DNA from 2 places in the Azorhizobium sp. AG788 genome. Region 1 is predicted to be linked to the other one. Evidence: predicted binding sites of a transcription regulator. Region 1 holds the regulator's gene; the other holds the start of a gene.
What was found. Region 1 encodes LexA, which represses DNA repair genes until DNA is damaged. Its sites were predicted from a motif close to TGTTCNNNNTGTGTTCNG; they were not measured.
Positions count from the first base shown of each region.

Region 1 (7,200 bases):
GCATAGGCGCGGGAGCGAAGGAACACGGCCGATGGGGGACGGTCGGGCAGGGGCGCGGGGCCGCCCCGCCGAAGCACGCGCGGGCGTGCTCGGCGGCGCTGTCGCGCGCCCGGTCTTCATCCCCGCCCCGGTGTGGCCCGGTGCCCTCCTCGGCCGCCTGCGCGACCGCCTGTTGGCCGACGTCCGTGCCGAGGCGGCTTCCGGCCGGCTGGTCCTCTGGCTGCCGGTTGGCTTCGGCTGCGGCATTCTTCTCTATTTCGGCGCGGCGCAGGAGCCGTCGCTGCCGGCTGTCCTCGGTCTTGCCGGCGCCCTCGCAGTCGCAAGCCTTTGTGCGCGGGCGCGGCCCGTGGCCTTCGCGCTGCTGCTGTGGCTGACCGCGGTCGGAGGCGGTTTCGCCCTCGCTACCGCACACACCGCATGGATCGCGCACCCGGTGCTCCTGCCGCCTCAGACACCGGTGCGCCTCTCCGGTTTCGTGGAGCAGGTGGAGCGGCGGGCGAAGGCGGATCGCATTCTGCTGCGGGTGACGACAGCCGAGGGCAAGGGGCTTGCGGTGAAGCCGCAGCTCGTGCGGCTCTCGGTGGCGCGGGGCAGCGCACCGGCGGCAGGCACGCCGGTCTCCGTTCTGGCCCGCCTGCTGCCGCCCATGGAGGCGGCGCTGCCGGGTGGATATGACTTCGGCCGCAATATCTGGTTCCGCGGCATTGATGCGGTGGGATTCGGGCTCGGTCGCCCGCGGATCATCGCGCTCGCCGAGCCGGCTCCCTTCAGCGTGCGCATGGGGCGCCTCGTGGACGAGGTGCGTCAGGCGGTCGGCGCGCGCATCCGCGCCGTGCTCAGCGGCACCGCCGCCGACATCGCCGTGGCGCTGGTCGTGGGTGACCGTGCTTCCATCTCTCCGCAGGTGGAAGAGAGCATGCGCGTCTCCGGCCTCACCCATGTGCTCTCCATCTCCGGCCTGCACATGGCCACGGTGGCGGGTACACTCTTCTTTCTCGTGCGCGGCGGCCTTGCGGCCTTCCCCCCGCTGGCGCTGGGGTTTCCCATCAAGTCTCTGGCGGCTGCGACGGCGCTCGCGGGAAGCGGCGTCTATCTCCTGCTCTCCGGGAATGACTGGCCGGCCCAGCGCTCCTTCTGGATGCTCGCCATCGTGCTGGTGGGCGTGATCGCGGGGCGAGCGGCGCTCACTCTGCGCACGGTCGCGGTAGCGGCGGTTCTGGTGCTGGCGTTCGGCCCCGAATCCTTGCTGGAGCCCGGCACGCAGATGTCCTTCGCCGCGACGCTGGCGCTGGTGGCGGCCTACGAGCAATGGACCGGGCTGCGCGGCCGGCTGGCGGCCGGCCCGCTCGTGCTGCGGGCGCTGGCGCGCATGGGCCTGTTCTTGGCCGCCCTCTCCATGACCTCCGTGGTCGCCGGGGCTGCGACGGCGCCCTATGCGGCGCTGCATTTCCAGCGCCTGGGCATCATGGGCCTCCTCTCCAACCTCGCGGCCATGCCGGCGGTGGAGTTCCTCGTCATGCCCTTCGGCCTGCTCGGGGTGCTTCTCCTGCCGTTCGGCTGGGATTTCATCGCCTGGCCGGTGATGGGCCTCGGCATCGACATCATGGTGAAGGTGTCGGACGTGGTTGCGGCCCTGCCCGGTGCCGACATGCGCACCGATTGGGTTGGGGCGGGCACTGCCGCCTTCGCGACACTCGCTTTGCTGGCGCTCTGCCTGCTGCGGGGGCTTCTGCGCCTTGCCGCCGTGCCCTGCGTCGTCGCGGCGCTCCTGCTCCTGGGCGCGCCACCCCGGCCGGACGTGCTGATTGCCGCCAACGGCCAGACCGTTGCCGTGCGCGGCGGCGATGGGCGCCTGAGCATCGCGGGCGCGCGCAGTTCGCGGCTGGTGGCGGAGCAGTGGCTCAGCAAGGAAGCCGATCCGCGCACGGCGGAGGCGCCCGATCTGGCGCAGGGCTTTGCCTGCGATGCCCGCCGCTGTATGGCGCCGCTCCCGGACGGCACGAAGATCGTATTGGTTCGCAAGGCCGAGGCTCTTCCGGCCGCGTGCGGGGAAGCGAGCCTCGTGGTGACGGCGGAGGTCCCTTCGACCGAGAACATTTCGGCCTGCGCCGCCCGCCTGTTCACGCCGCAGGACATGAGCCGCACGGGGACGCTGGCGCTCTTTCATCGACCGGGGCAGGCGGCAGGGGAGATAGCCACCCCGCATCGGGTCGCGGGTGAACCTCCGCCGGCGATGGGAGAGGCCGCACCAGCGGCCGTGGAGCTGCCACAGGCTGCATCCGGCAACAGCGTGCAGGCTAAAGCCGCGCCCGAGCTCCGTCCTGAAACGCCGTCCGAAACAGACGCTTCGTCTTCCGAGGTGAGACCCGCATCGGCGCAAGCCGAACCGGATGGTCCGCCGCCGGCCCCGCCGGCCACGCGTCCGCGCCGCATGGCGGCCGATCACCGGGCCTCGCTCTGGCGCGATCAGCAGGCCCGCTGGGCCAAGGCGCGAGAGATAAGGGCGGCAAGGAACGGAGGCACCCAATCCGGGATACGCCCGATGTCCTCAGCGCCGCCGATGCCGCCAACGGCAGATGCCGGGGCAATCAGGCGCGCACATGTGGAGGAGGAGCCAACCGTGGGTAGGCAGAAGTCCATCGCTCCGTCAGCTCAGCCGCACACGCCCACGGAGAGGGCCCCTCGACAATCGGCGCGGAGCGCCATGACCCAAGCGCCTTCTCAGGCGCAAATCCGCCAGTCCTTCGCTGTGCACTGGCGAACTGTTCCGACGCGCCCTGTCGGCGTTCAGCGGCCCTGGATGCCAGTGCTCCCGGATCTGCCGATGCCCGTCGTCGATACGGAGACAGCCGGCCGCCGAAGCGCGGACGATGCGCAGGAGGAACCCTGATGGTCCCGCTGCATCTCACTGTCCCAAAACAATCCGTCTCTCGGAAACCGCGCTTCCGAACGCGCCCTCAGTACCGGCGGATGAGCCCCACGAGCCGCCCCTGGATGCGCACGCGGTCGGGGCCGAAGATGCGCGTTTCATAGGCGGGATTGGCGGCCTCAAGGGCGATGGAGGCGCCCTTGCGGCGCAGGCGCTTGAGGGTGGCTTCCTCGTCATCCACCAGCGCCACGATGATGTCGCCGGTGTCGGCCGTGTCGCACTTGCGGATGAGCACCGTGTCGCCGTCGAGAATGCCGGCCTCGATCATGCTGTCGCCGCGCACCTCAAGGGCGAAATGCTCCCCCGTGCCGAGCATTTCGGGGGGCAGGTTCAGCGTGTTGCTGCGGGTCTGGATGGCCGAGATGGGCGAGCCGGCCGCAATGCGGCCCATGACGGGCACGGCCACCACGGCGGCTGGTTCCTCGTCATCCACCACCGGGCGCACGCGCCCGAGGCTGCCCTCGATCACGCTGGGTGAGAAGCCGCGCCCGCCGCTGCGGGCGGCCGCGAGACCCGGCGCCGCGCTATCCGGCAGGCGCACCACCTCCAGCGCCCGCGCGCGGTTCGGCAGGCGGCGAATGAAGCCGCGTTCTTCAAGGGCCGTGATGAGGCGATGGATGCCGGACTTGGAGCGCAGATCCAATGCTTCCTTCATCTCGTCGAAGGAGGGAGGCACGCCCGTTTCCTTCAGGCGCTCATGGATGAAGCGCAGAAGATCATACTGCTTGCGGGTGAGCATCGTGTGGTTCCGCCCCTTGCGACCAGGCCCATCGGACCGGGAGACGATCCGCTCCGCGCCCTGCGAAACAAATCAGGAACATTATGTACCTGTTTCTTGTTTGTTCCACAAGCCTCAACATCGGGTAAACGCCGGTCTCAGGCGTTGAGCGGAATGATTTCGCACGGGTCGCCCACCTTTGCCTCGGGCGCATGAGCGGGGCGAATCAGCAGGCAGTCGGCGCTCGCGAGAGCCGAGAGCATGCTGCTGTCCTGATTGGTCAGAGGATGGGCAATGGCTTGCCCGTCCTCGAAACGCAGCCGCGCCCGCACGAAATCCATGCGCGTGTCATTGGCCGGCATGGCGGTGCCGAGCCGCGCCGGGCGCGTCGCCATCAGCGGGGCATCCTCGCCCTGCATCCGGCGCAGGATGGGCAGCAGGAAGAGCACGGCGCAGACATAGGCCGAGACCGGATTGCCCGGCAGGCCGAGGGCCCGCATGTTGCCGCCGGCGCCGAACATCAGCGGCTTGCCGGGGCGCAAGGCGATCTTGTGCACGGCGAGCGCGATGCCCTCGGCCTTCAGTGCCGGGGCCATCAGATCATGCTCGCCCACGGAGGCGCCGCCAGAGGAAACGAGCACATCGATGCCGAGGTCACGGGCGCGGCTTATGGCGGCGCGGGTCTCGTCCATGCCGTCGCGCACGAGGCCGAGGTCGATCACCTCCGCGCCCGCTTCGCGCGCGAGCGCCGCAAGACCATAGACGTTGGACACCACCACCTCCGAAAGGAGGCCGGTGGCCTGTCCGGGATAGACCAGCTCGTCTCCCGTCTGGATGATTCCCACCCGCGGGCGGCGGGCCAGCGGCAGGATGGCGTGATCGGCGGCTGCAGCGAGCATCACGTCGCGAGCATTCAGCCGCCGGCCGGCCGGCAAGAGGGCGGTGCCGGCGGCGAAATCAAAGCCCGCCTTGCGCACATTGCGGCCCTTGGCGAGCGGCACGGTGATGGTGACGCTGTCGCCGTCCCGCGTGGTGTTCTCCTGGATGACCACGGTGTCCGCGCCGGGCGGCACGACGCCGCCGGTGAAGATACGCGTGGCTTCTCCCGGCCCCACGGCGCCGTCGAAGGCGCGGCCAGCGGCCGATTCGCCCACCACCTTCAGGGTCAGCGGGATGTCCAGCGTCTCGGGATAGGCGAAGGCATAGCCGTCCATGGCCGACATGTCGGCACCCGGCTGGCTGCGGCGGGCGGCGAGCGGGGCCGCGAGCACGCGGCCCACGGCTTCGTCCACTGGCACCATCTCGGTTGCCAGAACATCGAGATCGCGCGTGATGAGCGCGAGGGCGTCGGCCACCGGCATGAGCGGGGCCTTCTTGGGCGTGCCGGTCATGCTCACGCCGCGCGCCAGTCGCCCGAGCGGCCGCCGGATTTTTCAAGCAGGCGGATGTTCTCGATGCGCATGCCGCGATCGGCGGCCTTGGCCATGTCGTAGATGGTGAGGCAGGCGACGGAGACGGCCGTCAGCGCCTCCATCTCGACGCCGGTCTGGCCGGCGGTCTTCACTCGCGCGACCACATGAAGACCGGGCAGGGTTTCGTCCGGCGTCACTTCCACTTCCACCTTGCTCAGCATGAGGGGATGGCAGAGGGGGATGAGCTCATGGGTGCGCTTGGAAGCCATGATGCCGGCGATGCGGGCGACGCCGAGCACGTCGCCCTTCTTGGCATTGCCGGACTGGATGAGCGCGAGGGTCTCGGGGGCCATCACCACCTGTCCTTCCGCCAGCGCCTCGCGCGTGGTGGAAGGCTTGTCGGACACATCCACCATGCGCGCGGCGCCGGTGGAATCGAGGTGGGTGAGGCGCGTCATCAGCGGACCCTGGTCCAGGTCTGGGTCTGGCACAAGGGCACGACGATGCAGCCGCGCACCTTGAGCGTGTTGTCACCATCCAGCGTCAGCGAGGCGCTGTAGGTCTTGCCGTCATCGGCATTGTAGATCTGCCCGCCGGTCCATTCCGTGGGGCCGCCGGAGAAGCCGCCGAGAATCTGCAGGCCCTTCAGCACGCGGTCGCGCTTGGCGGCATCCGAATTCTTCGTGTCCTTGAGGTTGGGGTCGGCCTTGATGCCCTCGGAGGTCACGATGCGGCCGCACACCGAGGCGCCGCACTTGCTGATCTCCACCTGTCCGCCATGCACCGGCGTCGCCCACAGGCCGGTCACGTCAGCGGCCGCGGCCGGGAGCGTGAGTCCGGTGAGGCCCATAAAGGCGCTCGCGGCGAAAATACCCACCATCTTCATGCGCATCTCCCTAGGGGCCGCATCTTGCGGCGGCCTCGGGGCCAGTATGCCCCCGGCCGTTCCGCGCCGGAAGTCAGCCGTTCAGCAGCGTGCGGGTGGCGGAGGTGACATCCTCCTGCCGCATCAGGCTTTCGCCCACGAGAATGCTGGCGATGCCCACCTGCCGGAGCAGCTTCACGTCCGCATGCGTGAAGATGCCGCTCTCGCCGATGACGATGCGGTCCTTCGGCACGCGCGGGGCGAGACGGCCGGAGGTGGCGAGCGTCGTCTCGAAGGTACGCAGGTTGCGGTTGTTGATGCCGATGAGCTTTGAGGGCAGAGCGAGCGCCCGGTCGAGCTCGGCTTCGTCATGCACCTCGATGATCGAATCCATGCCGAAATCGGTCGCCGCGGCCACAAGGTCGCGGGCGAGCGTGTCATCCACGGCGGCCATGATGACGAGGATGCAGTCGGCGCCCCAGGAGCGGGCTTCCGCCACCTGATAGGTGTCGAACAGGAAATCCTTGCGCAGCACCGGCAGGCTCACCTGCGCGCGGGCAGCGATGAGATATTCCGGCGCGCCCTGAAAAGAAGGCCCGTCGGTCAGGATGGAGAGGCAGGCCGCGCCCCCGTCCTCATAGGCGCGGGCCAGCTCCGGCGGATCGAAATCCGGACGGATGAGGCCCTTGGAGGGGCTTGCCTTCTTGATCTCGGCGATTAGGGCCGTCTGGCCGGCGGCGATCTTCGCCTCCAGCGCCTTGGCGAAGGGGCGCACGGGATCGGCCGCGCGGGCGGCCGCCTCGGTCGCGGCCTGCGGACGCGCGGCGCGCGCGGCTTCGATCTCGGCGCGCTTGTAGGTCTCGATGCGGGAGAGAATGTCGCTCATGCGTCCACCTGCGGGGCAAGCGCCTGCGTGGCGCGGGCAAGTTGCTCAAGCTTCGCCTTGGCGGCGCCGCTGTCGATGCTGGCCTTGGCCATGTCCACCCCGTCGCGCAGCGAGGCAGCGCGGCCGGAAATGAGGAGGGCGGCGCCGGCATTCATGACGGCGACGTCGCGATAGGCGCCGGGGGCACCCTCAAGCACGGCGCGCAGAGCTGCCGCATTGTGCTCGGCATCCCCGCCGCGCAGCGATTCCGGTGCGGCGCGGGTCAGGCCCACGTCCTCCGGGCTGATCTCGAACGTGTGCACGCGCCCGTCTTCGAGGCTCGCCACGTCCGTCGTACCGGAGATGGTGATCTCGTCCAGGCCGTCCGATCCGTGCACCACCCAAGCGCGC
Region 1 is NZ_SOBM01000002.1:266,608-273,807, forward strand. Features, by position in the region: gene DFO45_RS05265 (ComEC/Rec2 family competence protein) at 32-2,890, shown strand; gene lexA (transcriptional repressor LexA) at 2,958-3,668, opposite strand; gene glp (gephyrin-like molybdotransferase Glp) at 3,806-5,038, opposite strand; gene moaC (cyclic pyranopterin monophosphate synthase MoaC) at 5,041-5,517, opposite strand; gene DFO45_RS05285 (DUF2147 domain-containing protein) at 5,517-5,945, opposite strand; gene trpC (indole-3-glycerol phosphate synthase TrpC) at 6,019-6,810, opposite strand; gene trpD (anthranilate phosphoribosyltransferase) at 6,807-7,200, opposite strand, start outside.

Region 2 (7,200 bases), on a different contig from region 1:
GAGCTGCCGCTGGGGCAGCGAAATCCCTTGGAACAGGGCTGGAAAGATGAGATTTTCCAGCCGTTTCGCGGGTGACCTCGGCTCCAAGGCGTATCGGATGGAGGTACGGGGCTCAATTGCCATTTCGCGCCATCCGCAGGCGGGAGGTCAGCTCATGCGCATCCGGACGCTGCGCCGGAAGGCGAGGGGCGTCATGGCCTGCCAGCGCCGGAAGGCGCGCACGAAATGGGCCGGGTGAGAATAGCCCAGCGCGAGCGCAACCTCCCCCACCGAACAGTGCGTATGGGCCAGATACTGAAGCGCCTGCGCCTGTCTCCAGCTGTCGAGCAGGCTCTCGAACGTCATGCCGAGGCGCATCAGGCGCCGCTGGAGACTGCGCGGCGCGTAGCCCAGCGTCCGGGCGCTGTCGGCGAGGGACAAGAGGCCGGACATGGCCGCGCTCTGGAAGATGAGGTGGAGGCTGGCGACCAGATGGTCGTCATCCTCCGTCTGCGGCAGCAGCGCCTGCCACCCGCCCGCCTGAGCGGGATCCGGCTCGACCGCGCCGGACCACAGGGCATTGGGCCGGTCCAGCAGCTCAGCGTCGAAGCTCAGGGACAACTCATCGCCCCCGCTGAAGCTTACGGCGCTCCGGAGGGCGTCTTCGTAGAGGTGCTGGGCGGCTGGCGCGCGATGGGGCAGGGCCACATGGAGGGCGGCGTCAGCCCCGGCCACCGCCCGTAGCGCCCGCGTCATGAAGCCGGCCACGCCGTCGTTCAGCACATTGGCGTGGGCCGGATCGCTGTCGAGCATGTGGTGGTGCCAGGTGGCCACCTTGCCCTCGACTTGAAGCCGGAACTGAACCCCGCCCTGCAGCCCCGGCATGTGGCGGGCATGCGAAAAGAGGCATTCCCGCAACGTGCGGCCCGAGAGGAGGGATTGTCCCGTGAGACCGAGGCGCTGCGGCGAGGCGGCGGCGGCAAGCGTGAGCCCGATGGTCGGGTCGCCCGTCTGACGGGCGACGGCCTGAAGCAGCGTGCAGATCTGGGCGCGGGTCACGACGGTCGGTGCGGCAGGACCCTCGTGCGCGGCGATGCCGGCGCGGGCCAGCAGGGGATCAAGCGTCAGTCCGTGGTCTCCGGCAACGGCGGGCAACATGTGCAGCAATGACAGCCGGACCGGATTGCGATCCCACACTTCACCTTCTCCTGCCTTACCCCGGTGCAGCTTACGGCATCCGACAGGAGGGCGGTGGCTAAATTCTGGCCGGGATGTGGCCCCGTGCCTGCGGCCACATCCTAATGAGGTGAGGTTTGCGAAAGGGGGCGCTTCGCTGGCCATCAGGGCCAGCGCCGGGCGGGCTGAACCGCCCCGGCGCGTCCCGTCTGGCTCCTTATGGAGACAGTTCCTCCAGCACACGGCCCTTCGTCTCGATGGCGAAGAGCATCGTCACCAGCGCCCCGATGACCAGAACCCCGGCGAAGGCCGCGAACACATATTGGATGCCCGCCGCGCCCATGATGGTCCCGACGACGATGGGGCCGGCCGACGAGCCGAGCCGCAGCCAGGCGCTCCCGAGCCCGGTGCCCAGCGCCCGCAAGCGCGTCGGATAGAGCTCGGCCGAGTAGAGATAGAGCGAGAAGGTGATGGTCTGCACGATGGCATAGGCAAGCCCGGCCAGCAGGAGCACTTCCATCGGCGAGGTGGCGCCCATGTAGGCCAGCGCCAGAAGCGGCAGCGGCGCGCAGAGGAAGGCGGCCGTGTACCAGCGCTTGCGACCCACCTTGTCGATCAGCAGGGCGCAGGCGATGGAGGCCACCACGCCGGCGACCGACGTCAGCAGGCCGTACAGCAGGGCAGTTTCCAGCGGCAGGTTGAAGGTCTGGCGGTAGAGCGTCGGCAGCCAGGCGATCATGCCGTTCGCCACCAGATAGGAGCAGAACCACATGGACCAGATGGTGAGCGTGCGCCGGCGATAGATGCCGGAGAACAGCTCCCTGAGGCCGCCCTGTTCGCTCTGCTTCATGGGAACCGGCTGCGGCATCGCGAGCTTGTGGCCCGCGGCCTCTGCGCTGCGCTCCAGATCGCTCACGATCCGGTCGGCTTCCTCGTAACGGCCTTTCGCTGCCAGCCAGCGCGGAGATTCCTTCATGAAGAAGCGCAGCGGGATCAGGATGGCGGCCGGCACGAGCCCGACGAGGAACATGGCCTCCCAGCCATAGACCGGCACCAGCGCCCGCGCGATGAGGCCCGCGCCCACGAGGCCGAAGAGGAACATGACCTCATAGAGCAGGAAGAAGCGGCCGCGCCCCTTCGAGCCGATGTATTCGTTGATGTAGGCGCTCGCCACCGGCACCTCGCCGCCGGTGCCGATGCCTTGGATGAAGCGGAAGAGCATCATCGAGCCCGCGCCCCAGGCGAACAGGCAGGCGACATCCATGCTGACGAACAGCAGGATGGTGAAAAGCAGCACGCTGAGGCGGCCGATGCGCTCGGCCAGCCAGCCGAAGAACACCGCGCCGATGAGCTGGCCGAGATAGCCCATGGACAGGATCATGCCCGTCTGCTCGGGCTTGAGACCCCATTCGCGGACAAGAACGGGCATTGCATAGGCGATGGCGATGACGGTGTAGCCATCAAAGAAGGTGGCCGCACCGATGATGTTGCGGGTCCAGAAGACGCGGCGGGTGATTGGCAGGCGTTCCAGCCGGGCGCTGATATCCGCCTGCCGGTCGAGCGATGGGGTCTGCCCGCGCGCAATGTCGCGGGGCCTCTGCATCAGCATGGGCTTTCCTCCAGGAACGGGTGTCGTCTTTTCTTTTTGCCGGGGACCTGCGGGGTCCTCCGGAATGTCGGCGAGCGGCACCGGACCGGCCCGTGCGGGCCGATCCGGCACTCCCTCTCCCCAAATCAGCGAGGCGTTGGCGCGCCTCGGGGTCAGGCCGCGATGGCGTTCGACACCACTTCGATGCCGGCGGCCTTCACGGCGGCGCGGATCTCGCGGTCGGCGGCATCGCCGAGCGGCTTCAGCGGCTCGCGGATGTTCACATTGTCGATGAGGCCGCGGGCGCGCAGCGCGTGCTTGAGCGCGACCGTGCCTTCCATGTGCGAGCCGCGGTGATAGACGGCGCGGGTCAGCGGCAGGAGCTGCTCGTGATACTTGCGGGCCAGCGTGTAATCCTGCGCCTTGCCGGCCTTCAGGAACTCCAGCAGCAGTTCGGGGGCCATGTTGCCGTAGCCGACCAGAAGGCCATCCACGTCAAACATGGTGGGCAGCAGCCATTCATCGTGGCAGGACATGATGGCGAGGTCCGGGAAGGCGTTCTTGAGCGCCGGGATCTCATCATACCACCGCTTCATGTCGCGCACGCCGTTCTTGGTGGCGGTCACGCCCGGAATGGCGGCGATCTCGAGTTGGGTCTGAAGGTCGTAATTGGCCTTCGTCACCGCCGGATACTGGAACAGGATGCACTCGAGGCCGGACTGGGCGATGGCCTTGTAGCGGTCCTGCGGGGCGCCCTTCTGATAGCCGAAGCGCAGCCAGCCGTGGTTGGGATAGACGAGCGCGGCGCTGGCGCCGGCGTCGATCTTCTGCCTGGCCTCGATCTCGGCCACCTTGGTGCCCTCGCCGGTGATGCCGGCCACCACGGGCAGAGGGGTCGCGTCCTTGTAGACGCGGATCAGCTCGAGCTGCTCGTCATGGGTGAGGAAGGTGCCTTCGCCCGCATGGCCGAGGATCACCAGGCTCTTCACGCCGGGGATAGCCGCCAGCCATTTGGCGAGGCGCGCGTTGCCGTCGAAATCGACGTCGCCATTGTCCTTGAATAGGGTCACGGGGGCCGGGTTGAGGCCCTTCCAGTCGATCGCCATCGTCTCGTTCCTTCCCTAGGAGTGTCAGACCGAAATACGGGTCCCGCCTCCGCTCCCCCATTTTTAGGATCGTTAGCGGGAACGTTCCCATAATCAGACTTGTGCATTCGCCTTGTCAATCGTTAACTGAGGGCACGGTGTTGCGGCGTGAGGGACGGGACGTGTTTCAGGAGGAGGAAACCCAGGAGCGGCCGGGGCGGATCACGATCCTTGACGTGGCCGCTGCGGCGGGTGTCTCCAAATCCACGGTCTCCCGCATCCTGGACGAGCGCCTGCCGCGCTCGGAGAGCGAGACCGCGCGCCGCGTGCGGGAGGTGGCGGCCCGGCTCGGCTATGTGCGCGACGTCTCCGCCGCCAGCCTCCGGCGGGGCCAGACCAACACCATCGGCGTGATCGTGCCGCGCCTGACCGATACGGTCATGGCCATGCTGTACGAGGCGCTGGCCCGGGCCTGCGCGCGCTCCGGCCGCTTCGCCATCGTGGCGACCACCGATGACGAGCCCCGCGCCGACCGGGCAGCCGCGAAGAGCCTGCTCCAGCGCGGCGTGGATGGGCTCGTGCTCTCCACCGCCCGCGAGGGGGACGATTTCGCGCAGGAGCTGGCGGACCGCGGCGTACCTTATGTCCTTGCCCTGCGCAGCGATGGCCGCAGCCTTGCCTCCGTGGGCGACGACCGGCTGGGCGGCTATCTCGCCACCCGCCATCTCATCGATCTCGGCCACCGCCGCATCGGCATCATTGCCGGGCCGAGCTACGCATCCAGCAGCCGCGGGCGGCTCGCCGGCTATCTCCAGGCCCTGGAAGAGCAGGGCGTGCCCCATGATCCGGCCCTGCTGGTGGAGTCGACCTTCGGCATCGATTCCGGTGCGGAGGCGGCGGAGCATCTGATGCGCCTGCCCGATCCGCCCACCGCCATCTTCGCCGTGAACGACAACACCGCCATCGGCGCGCTCTCCGCGCTGGCGCGGCTCGGCGTCTCGGTGCCGGGGGACGTGTCCCTCGTCGGCTATAACGACATTCCCATCGTGAGCCGGCTGCCCATCCCGCTGACCTCCGTGCGGGTGCCGTTCGACCAGATCGCCACCTCCGCCCTCGACCTCATGACCCAGTGGCCGGACACGAAGGGCGAGCGCGTCCGCGTCGCGGCGCCCACGCTCATCCCCCGCCGGTCGAGCGGTCCGCCGAACCGGCGAATCGGCATCTGAGCCCGCCGGGCGCTTCCGCAGCGTCCTCCGCGCGGCGGGAGCAAGGGGCGATTTGTGGGGACAAGACGGCTTCGTGACCGCGCGAGAGGGCTTGGTGGCGACCTGCGGTCGCCTCCCGCTGTGCTCGAACCCCATCTGAAGGCAGGGAAATCAAAAAGAACATATTGCGAACAGAGAACAAATGAGGTACAAAATTCCCACGGCCATTCCTCTTGCGCCAGGCACGGAGCGCGGCGATGACTCAGTCCACTCTCAGACTCGTCGAAGGGTCCTCCATGGATAAGACCAAGGCGCTGGACGCCGCGCTCTCGCAGATCGAGCGGCATTTCGGCAAAGGCTCGATCATGCGGCTCGGCAAGAGCGGCAAGGTGATGGAGGTCGAAAGCATCTCCTCGGGCTCGCTCGGCCTCGATATCGCGCTCGGCATCGGCGGTCTGCCCAGGGGCCGCATCGTCGAGATTTACGGCCCCGAATCCTCGGGCAAGACCACGCTGGCGCTGCACACCATCGCCGAGGCGCAGAAGAAGGGCGGCACCTGCGCCTTCATCGACGCCGAGCATGCGCTCGATCCGATCTATGCCCGCAAGCTGGGCGTCAATCTCGACGACCTGCTGATCTCTCAGCCCGACGCCGGTGAGCAGGCGCTGGAGATCGCCGACACGCTGGTGCGTTCAGGCGCCATCGACGTACTGGTGGTCGATTCGGTGGCCGCCCTCACGCCGCGTGCCGAACTCGACGGCGAGATGGGCGACAACCAGCCCGGCATGCAGGCCCGCCTCATGAGCCAGGCACTGCGCAAGCTCACCGCTTCGATCTCCAAGTCGAACACCATGGTGATCTTCATCAACCAGATCCGCATGAAGATCGGCGTGATGTACGGCTCGCCCGAGACGACCACGGGCGGCAATGCGCTGAAGTTCTACGCCTCCGTGCGCCTCGACATCCGCCGCATCGGCATGATCAAGGAGCGCGACGAGGTGGTGGGCAACCAGACCCGCGTGAAGGTGGTCAAGAACAAGCTGGCCCCGCCCTTCAAGCAGGTCGAGTTCGACATCATGTATGGCGAGGGCGTCTCCAAGATGGGCGAACTGCTCGATCTCGGCGTGCGCGCCGGCGTGGTCGAGAAGTCTGGCGCCTGGTTCTCCTACGACAGCCAGCGCCTCGGCCAGGGCCGCGAGAATGCCAAGACCTTCCTGCGCCAGAACCCCGAGGTGGCCGGCCGCATCGAAGCGACCATCCGCCAGAATGCCGGCCTGATTGCCGACCAGATCCTCACCGGCTCGCCGGAAGACGAGGATGGAGATGGGGATGCGGCCGCCGAGGCCTGATCCCGTCTTTCCATCGGACGATGTTCGGGGCGGCTGCGGCCGCCCTTTTCTTTGGCGGCCCTGGGGAGCCGCCGGTGCGGCCCGGCCGGGCGCTTGCTGGACAAGCGCGGGGGGCGTCGTTAAACGATCATGTCCCTTTCTGGGCGCTGTGCGCCTTGGGTCTTCGGCCCTCGGCACCGGCGTCCCGCCATAAGGCGGGGGAGGGCGGGTGCGCTCCGCGCAGGCCGCGTGGTTCCAAGATTTTCAGGGTGTGGTGCCGGTACATGAGCGGCGTGAACGAGATCCGGTCGAGCTTCATCGACTACTTCGTCAAGAACGGCCACGAAGCGGTCGCATCCTCCCCGCTGGTGCCGCGCAACGACCCGACCTTGATGTTCACCAATGCCGGCATGGTGCAGTTCAAGAACGTCTTCACCGGCGTCGAGAAGCGGCCCTATTCCCGCGCCGTGACCGCGCAGAAGTGCGTGCGCGCCGGCGGCAAGCACAACGATCTCGACAATGTCGGCTACACCGCCCGGCATCATACCTTCTTCGAGATGCTCGGGAATTTCTCCTTCGGCGACTATTTCAAGGACCGGGCCATCGAGCTTGCCTGGAACCTGATCACCAAGGAGTGGGATCTTCCCAAGGACCGGCTGCTCGCCACCGTCTATTATGACGACGACGTCGCCTACGACCTGTGGAAGAAGGTCGCCGGCCTGCCGGACAGCCGCATCATCCGCATCCCCACCTCGGACAATTTCTGGGCCATGGGCGACACCGGCCCGTGCGGCCCGTGCTCGGAAATCTTCTTCGACCATGGCGACCACATTCCCGGC
Region 2 is NZ_SOBM01000008.1:188,681-195,880, reverse strand. Features, by position in the region: gene DFO45_RS25140 (AraC family transcriptional regulator) at 148-1,176, opposite strand; gene DFO45_RS20930 (MFS transporter) at 1,373-2,758, opposite strand; gene DFO45_RS20925 (dihydrodipicolinate synthase family protein) at 2,917-3,849, opposite strand; gene DFO45_RS20920 (LacI family DNA-binding transcriptional regulator) at 4,011-5,054, shown strand; gene recA (recombinase RecA) at 5,291-6,382, shown strand; gene alaS (alanine--tRNA ligase) at 6,646-7,200, shown strand, end outside.
Region 2: the regulator LexA is predicted to act here: its motif matches at 5,210-5,227, upstream of recA (recombinase RecA).